DNA from 2 places in the Cellulomonas sp. P5_E12 genome. Region 2 is predicted to be linked to the other one. Evidence: predicted binding sites of a transcription regulator. Region 2 holds the regulator's gene; the other holds the start of a gene.
What was found. Region 2 encodes Rex, which represses fermentation and respiration genes when NADH is low (regulators of the CRP and FNR family bind a similar motif). Its sites were predicted from a motif close to CTTGTGAANNNNTTCACAAG; they were not measured.

Region 1 (3,398 bases), on a different contig from region 2:
CCGCAGGTTCCGTCGTCCCGCCGAGCGCGTCGAGCGCGACCGTGCGGACCACGAGAGGCTGCGGGACCGCGTCCGCGGGGGCGGAGGGCTGCGTGCTCATCGGTGCCAGCGTATGCCCGGAGAAGCGGCCCGCCCTGTCGTACGGGCGCGCCGGACCTGCGACGATGGACACATGTCCCGTGCCTCCCTCGACAAGGACCCCCAGGACGTCGCCGCCATGTTCGACGCCGTGGCCCACCGCTACGACCGGACCAACGACGTCATCTCGCTCGGTCAGGACCGCGCGTGGCGCAAGGCGACCCTCAAGGCTCTCGACGCACAGCCCGGCGAGACGGTGCTCGACCTCGCGGCGGGCACGGGCACGTCGTCGGAGCCGATGGCGGACGCGGGTGTGCACGTGGTCGCGTGCGACCTGTCCGTCGGGATGCTCGACGTGGGCAAGCGGCGCCGACCCGACCTGGCCTTCGTCGCGGGCGACGCGCTGCACCTGCCGTTCGCCGACGCGTCCTTCGACGCGGTGACCATGTCGTTCGGGCTGCGCAACGTCAACGACGTCGACGCGGCGCTCGACGAGCTGCTGCGCGTCACCAAGCCCGGCGGCCGGCTGGTGGTCTGCGAGTTCTCGCGGCCCACGTTCAAGCCGTTCCGGGCGGTCTACCAGAACTACCTCATGCGGGCGCTGCCGCCCGTCGCGCGGGCCGTCTCCAAGGAGCCCGAGGCGTACGTGTACCTCGCCGAGTCGATCCGCGAGTGGCCCGACCAGCACGCGCTGGGCCTGCTGATCAAGCACGCCGGCTGGACGCACGTCGCGTACCGCAACCTGTCCGGCGGCATCGTCGCCCTGCACCGGGGGACCAAGCCCGAGGCCTGACCTGGATGCCGTCCGTCGAGCCGGGCCGGCTGCTGCCGGCGTCGCCGCAGGTCCCGGTACCGAGGAGCGAACGTCGCAATCGCCCAGGAGCGCCCGTTCGGGTGAACAATGGGCCTCGCCGCGCCTCCGCCCGGCGACGTCCTTCCGGCCGACACGCCGCCGTCAACCGGCAGTTCAGGGCACGTTCTTCACCCGCTGCCGCGAGGTAAGGAGTGCCTTCGCAGACAGCCCCAGGGGTGCTGGTTACACTCGCCGGGAGCAGTACGTGAACATCGTCACAAGTGGGGTCACTGGTGGTGGAAACAACGCACGATGACGCAGATGTCATCGTCGTGGGCGCGGGCCCAGCAGGGTCCGCCGCCGCGTTCCACTGTGCCTCTGCGGGCCTGGACGTGCTGCTCCTGGAGAAGGCGGAGTTCCCCCGGGACAAGGTCTGCGGCGACGGGCTGACGCCTCGCGCGGTGGCCGAGCTGGTGCGGATGGGCCTGCCCATCCGCGAGCAGGACGGCTGGATCCGGAACGTCGGCCTGCGGGTCATCGGGGGAGGCCACCGCCTCGAGCTCGCGTGGCCGGAGCTGTCCAGCTACCCGTCGTACGGCCTGGCCAAGGCGCGCACGTCGCTCGACCACACGCTGGCGGACCACGCGCGTGCCGCGGGCGCCAAGCTGCAGGAGCGCACCACCGTCACGGGTCCCGTGCGCGACGAGCGGTCCGGTCGGGTGGTCGGCGTCCACGCCAAGGTCGACGGCGAGACCGTCACGTACCGTGCGCCTGTCGTCATCGCCGCCGACGGCGTGTCCGCGCGGCTGGCCACGGGGATGGGCCTGGAGAAGCGCATGGACCGCCCGATGGGCGTCGCGGTCCGCACGTACTTCCAGACCCCGCGGCACGACGACCCGTGGATGGAGAGCCACCTCGAGCTCCGGGACGACGACGACAACCTGATGCCGGGCTACGGCTGGATCTTCTCGCTCGGCGACGGCACGGCGAACGTCGGGCTCGGCTCGGTCGCCTCGACGGCAGCGCCGACCAAGGTCGACTACAAGAAGCTGTTCGCCACCTGGATGCGCCACCTGCCGGCCGAGTGGGAGTTCACGCCCGACAACCAGGTGGGTCCCGTCAAGGGCGCGGCGCTGCCCATGGGATTCAACCGCGGGCCGCTCTACTCCAACGGGCTCATGCTTGCCGGCGACTCCGCCGGGATGATCAGCCCGTTCAACGGCGAGGGCATCGCCTACGGGTTGCAGGCCGGGCGGGTCGCGGCCGACGCCATCGCCCAGGGGCTCGCGCGGGGCACCGCCGCCGGCCGCGAGCGGGCGTTCGCCACGTACCAGCGCCGCATGAAGGACGATCTCGGCGGGTACTACACGCTCGGCCGGGTGTTCGTCCGGCTGATCGAGCACCCCGAGGTCATGCGCGTCTGCACGAAGTACGGGCTGCCCCGGCCGCTCGTCATGAAGTTCGTGCTCAAGCTCCTCTCCGACTGCTACGAGCCGAAGGGCGGTGACCTGGTGGACCGGGTCATCGCCGGCCTGGCGCGGATCGCCCCCGCCGCATGAATCCCATCGGCCGGAAGGCCACCACAAAGAAGTGGAGTGACGCGCGATGAGCAACCCGTACGTCCCGCTGCTCTTCCTCATGGGCATCGCCGCCGTGCTCGCCCTCGGCGGCGTCGGCTCGAGCGTGATCCTGGGTCCGAAGCGGTACAACCGCGCCAAGCTCGAGGCGTACGAGTGCGGGATCGAGCCCACCCCGCACGCCATCGGCGGGGGTCGCTTCCCCATCAAGTACTACCTGGTCGCGATGACCTTCATCATCTTCGACATCGAGGTGGTGTTCCTCTACCCGTGGGCCGTGAGCTTCGCGGACCTGGCGCTGTTCGGCCTGGTCGCGATGATCGGGTTCCTGGTGATCATCACGGTGCCGTTCGTCTACGAGTGGAAGCGCGGCGGGTTCGAGTGGGACTGATCAGAGCTCGGACCATCGCAGTGTCGAAGGAGTGTTGAGATGGGCATCGAAGAGGCACCGTCCGGGTTCCTGCTCACCACGGTCGAGGACCTGGTCGGGTACTTCCGCAAGTCGTCGCTGTGGCCGGTCACGTTCGGCCTGGCGTGTTGCGCGATCGAGATGATGGCCGCGGGCGCCAGCCGGTTCGACATCTCGCGGTTCGGCATGGAGGTGTTCCGGGCGTCCCCGCGCCAGGCGGACCTCATGATCGTCGCCGGCCGGGTCAGCCAGAAGATGGCCCCCGTCGTCCGCCAGGTCTACGACCAGATGAGCGAGCCCAAGTGGGTGCTCTCCATGGGCGTGTGCGCCAGCTCGGGCGGCATGTTCAACAACTACGCGATCGTGCAGGGCGTCGACCACATCATCCCCGTCGACATCTACCTGCCCGGCTGCCCGCCGCGGCCCGAGATGCTCATCAACGCGATCCTCGCGCTGCACGAGCAGATCGAGAACGAGCCGCTCGGCGGCAACCGCAAGGCGGCGGCCGCGGCCGCCGAGGCCGCCGCGCTGGCCGCGACGC
Region 2 (3,398 bases):
TTGCGGCGGCGGTTGCGGAACTCGCGGACCGGCCACCCCACCTCGGCGGCGTAGTGGCGCAGGCGGCGGTCGGGGTTGATGGCGCAAGGAAAGCCCACCTCGGACAGGATCGCCACGTCGTTGGTGGAGTCGCCGTACGCGTACGACGCCGCCAGGTCGATCCCTTCCTCCTCGGCGATCGAGCGCACGGCGTCGGCCTTCGCCTGCCCGTGCAGCATGTCGCCGACGAGGCGGCCGGTGTAGAAGCCGTCCCGGTGCTCGGCGATGGTGCCGAGCGCCCCCGTGGCGCCCAACCGGCGCGCGATGAGCGAGCCGATCTCGACGGGGGTCGCCGTCACCAGCCAGACGGAGTGGCCGGCCGCGATGTGCTGGTCGAGGAGCCGCTGCGTGCCGGGGTAGATCCGCAGGCAGAGCACCTCGTCGTAGACGTCCTCCGCGATGGCGGTGACCTCGGCCACCGAGTGGCCCTCCATGATCGACAGCGCCCGGCTGCGGACCTCGTCGATCTGGTGCTTGTTCTCCCCGAACGTGAGGTAGCGGAACTGGTGGAGGCCGAACTGGACGAGGTCGCGCTTGCGGAAGAAGCCCCGCCGGTACAGGCCCACGGCCAGGTGGAACGAGCTGGCGCCGCGGATGATCGTGTTGTCGACGTCGAAGAACGCGCCCACGCCAGGACCGTCCGGACCTGACCCCGGGTCCCGCAGCACGGGAGCGGGGGCGGCGGTGTTCCCGGACGCCTGACGCACCTGGTCACTGTAACGAGGCTCGAGACCCGCGACGGGTGAACGACGGGTGCCGGTCGGTGAGAGCCTGGTGGCATGACGGTGAACAGTCGGGTGGTCCTCTACGGCCGTGCGGGCTGCCACCTGTGCGACGAGGCTCGCGAGGTGGTGCGGACGGTCTGCGCGGAGACCGGCGACACCTGGACCGAGGTCGACATCGACGCGGCCGGCCAGCAGACGGGTGAGGCGGGCCGGGACCTGGTCGACGAGCTCGGCGAGCTGGTCCCGGTGGTCGAGGTCGACGGCGTCCAGCAGGGCTACTGGCGGATCGACGCGGCGCGTCTGCGTCGAACCCTTACGGCCGCCGGGTCCCGACCCCTAGCCTGACCAGCAGGACCCGGGCGACCGGGTCCGACGGGGCGTCGCGGGAGTCGATGTGGACACGCAGCGAGGTGGATCCCGGGCGCACGGCGGGGCGGCGGAACCCGGTGCGACCGGGCGCCTGCGCGCGCGCGACGTGCCGCCCGCGACCGTCGCCCGGCTGCCCGGCTACCTGCGCGCGCTGCACGCCCTGACGGCCGAGGGCGTGGTCACGACGTCGTCGGAGGAGCTCGCGTCGGGGGCGGGGGTCACGCCGGCTCAGCTGCGCAAGGACCTGTCGTTCCTCGGCTCGTACGGGCGGCGCGGCGTCGGCTACGACGTCCTGCACCTGTCGGAGCAGATCGCGGTCGTGCTGGGCCTGACGACGCAGCGGCGCGTCGTCATCGTGGGCATCGGCAACCTGGGGCACGCGCTGGCCAGCTACTCGGTGTTCGCCGAGCGCGGGTTCGCGGTGGTGGGCCTGGTGGACGCCGACCCCGCCGTGGTGGGGACGACCGTGGCCGGGCTCGTGGTGCAGCCGTCGTCCGCCCTCGCCGAGGTCGTCAGCGCCAACGACGCGACGATCGGCATCATCGCGACGCCCGCCGCGGGGGCCCAGGACGTCTGCGACGCGCTCGTCGAGGCGGGCGTCGTCGGCATCCTCACGTTCGCCCCGCGGGCGCTGCGCGTGCCGGAGCACGTCGACCTGCGGGCGGTGGACGTGGCCTCCGAGCTGCAGATCCTGGCGTTCCACGACCGCCGCCGCACGGCCACCGGTGCCTGAGCACGCGAACGGCCGGGCCCTGATGGACCCGGCCGGACGTGTGGTGCGAGCTGTGTCAGCCCTTGATGATCGAGACGTCGAGCGCGATGACGGCCTTGTCGGAGACGAGCACGCCTCCGGCCTCGAGCGCCGCGTTCCAGGTCAGGCCGAAGTCCTTGCGGGAGATGGTCACGCTGGCCTCGAAGCCCGCACGCGTGTTGCCGAACGGGTCCACCGCGGTGCCGTTGAACTCGGTATCGAGCTCGACGGACTGCGTGACGCCGTGGATCGTCAGGTCGCCGACGATGACGTAGTTCTTGCCGGCCTCGCGGACCTCGGTGGAGACGAACGACCACTGGCCGAACTTCTCGACGTCGAAGAAGTCGCCGCTCTTGAGGTGGCCGTCGCGGTTGGCGTCGCCGGTGGTGACGGTGGACGGGTCGAGCGTGACGGAGACCGACGTGCTCGCCAGGTCCTCCCCGACGACGACGGTGCCCTCGGTGACCGCGACGGTGCCGCGGACCTTGGAGATGCCGGCGTGACGAACCGTGAACGCGGCCTCGGTGTGCGAGGCGTCGACTGCCCAGGTGCCCGTCGTGAGACCGGCGGGAAGAACGGCGGTGGTGGTGGTGGTCATGGGGAAGTCCTCCGTGGTTGTTGAAGCGTCAACCAAACTTGTTAGTTCAAAGTTGTACTACACTCGCACCGGGCTCGCAACCCCAGACCCGAGGACGGAGGCCCCGTTGTGACCACTGACACATCCACCACGGTGGAGTGGCTGACCGCCGAGCAGCAGACCCACTGGCGCGCGTTCCGCGGCGGCGCGGCCCGCCTCTTCGCCGCCCTCGAGCACGAGCTCGAGCGCGACACGGGTCTGTCCACGCACGAGTACGAGGTGCTGGTGCGCCTGTCGGAGGAGCCGGCGCGGACGTTGCGCATGGCCCAGCTGGCGGACAACATCGCGCACTCGCGCAGCCGCCTCACGCACACCATCCGGCGGATGGAGGAGCAGGGGCTCGTCACCCGGGCGCCCTGCCTCGAGGACGCGCGCGGCGTGAACTGCGTCATGACCGACAAGGGCTGGGAGGTCCTCGTCGCGGCCGCCCCGAAGCACGTGCAGTCGGTGCGGGACCACCTGGTCGACGTGCTCACGGACGAGCAGTTCGCGGCGCTCGGCGACGCGATGGAGGCGGTGCGCCTGCACCTCACGGGTGGCGCGTGTCACGTCGAGGAGGACGCTTCCGCGTGCTGAGCGCACAGGAGTGTTTGCGAGACTGAGCCCATGGTCGCGACCACGATCCACCTGATGCGGCACGGCGAGGTGCACAACCCCGCGGGCGTGCTCTACGGACGGCTGCCCGGCTACCGGCTCTCGGAGCGGGGGCTGGCGATGGCGGACATGGTCGCCGCGCACCTCGCCGGGCCCGTGCGCCATGACGTCGTCGCCGTGGTCGCCTCCCCGCTGCAGCGCGCGCAGGAGACGGCCGGGCCCATCGCCGCCGCGTTCGACCTGTCGATCGGCACCGACGAGCGGCTCATCGAGGCGGGCAACC

Region 1: a site for Rex is predicted at 1,134-1,153, ahead of ACXJKA_RS18430 (geranylgeranyl reductase family protein). Genes of this name have one in related genera too.

The regions. Positions count from the first base shown of each region.
Region 1 covers NZ_JBFUMP010000031.1:23,164-26,561, reverse strand. The annotation lists gene ACXJKA_RS18440 (isochorismate synthase) at 1-100, opposite strand, end outside; gene ACXJKA_RS18435 (demethylmenaquinone methyltransferase) at 173-871, shown strand; gene ACXJKA_RS18430 (geranylgeranyl reductase family protein) at 1,165-2,430, shown strand; gene ACXJKA_RS18425 (NADH-quinone oxidoreductase subunit A) at 2,477-2,839, shown strand; gene ACXJKA_RS18420 (NuoB/complex I 20 kDa subunit family protein) at 2,879-3,398, shown strand, end outside.
Region 2 covers NZ_JBFUMP010000027.1:22,085-25,482, forward strand. The annotation lists gene ACXJKA_RS17660 (HAD family hydrolase) at 1-707, opposite strand, end outside; gene ACXJKA_RS17665 (glutaredoxin family protein) at 819-1,109, shown strand; gene ACXJKA_RS17670 (redox-sensing transcriptional repressor Rex) at 1,159-1,866, shown strand; gene ACXJKA_RS17675 (YceI family protein) at 1,922-2,482, opposite strand; gene ACXJKA_RS17680 (MarR family winged helix-turn-helix transcriptional regulator) at 2,591-3,097, shown strand; gene ACXJKA_RS17685 (histidine phosphatase family protein) at 3,128-3,398, shown strand, end outside.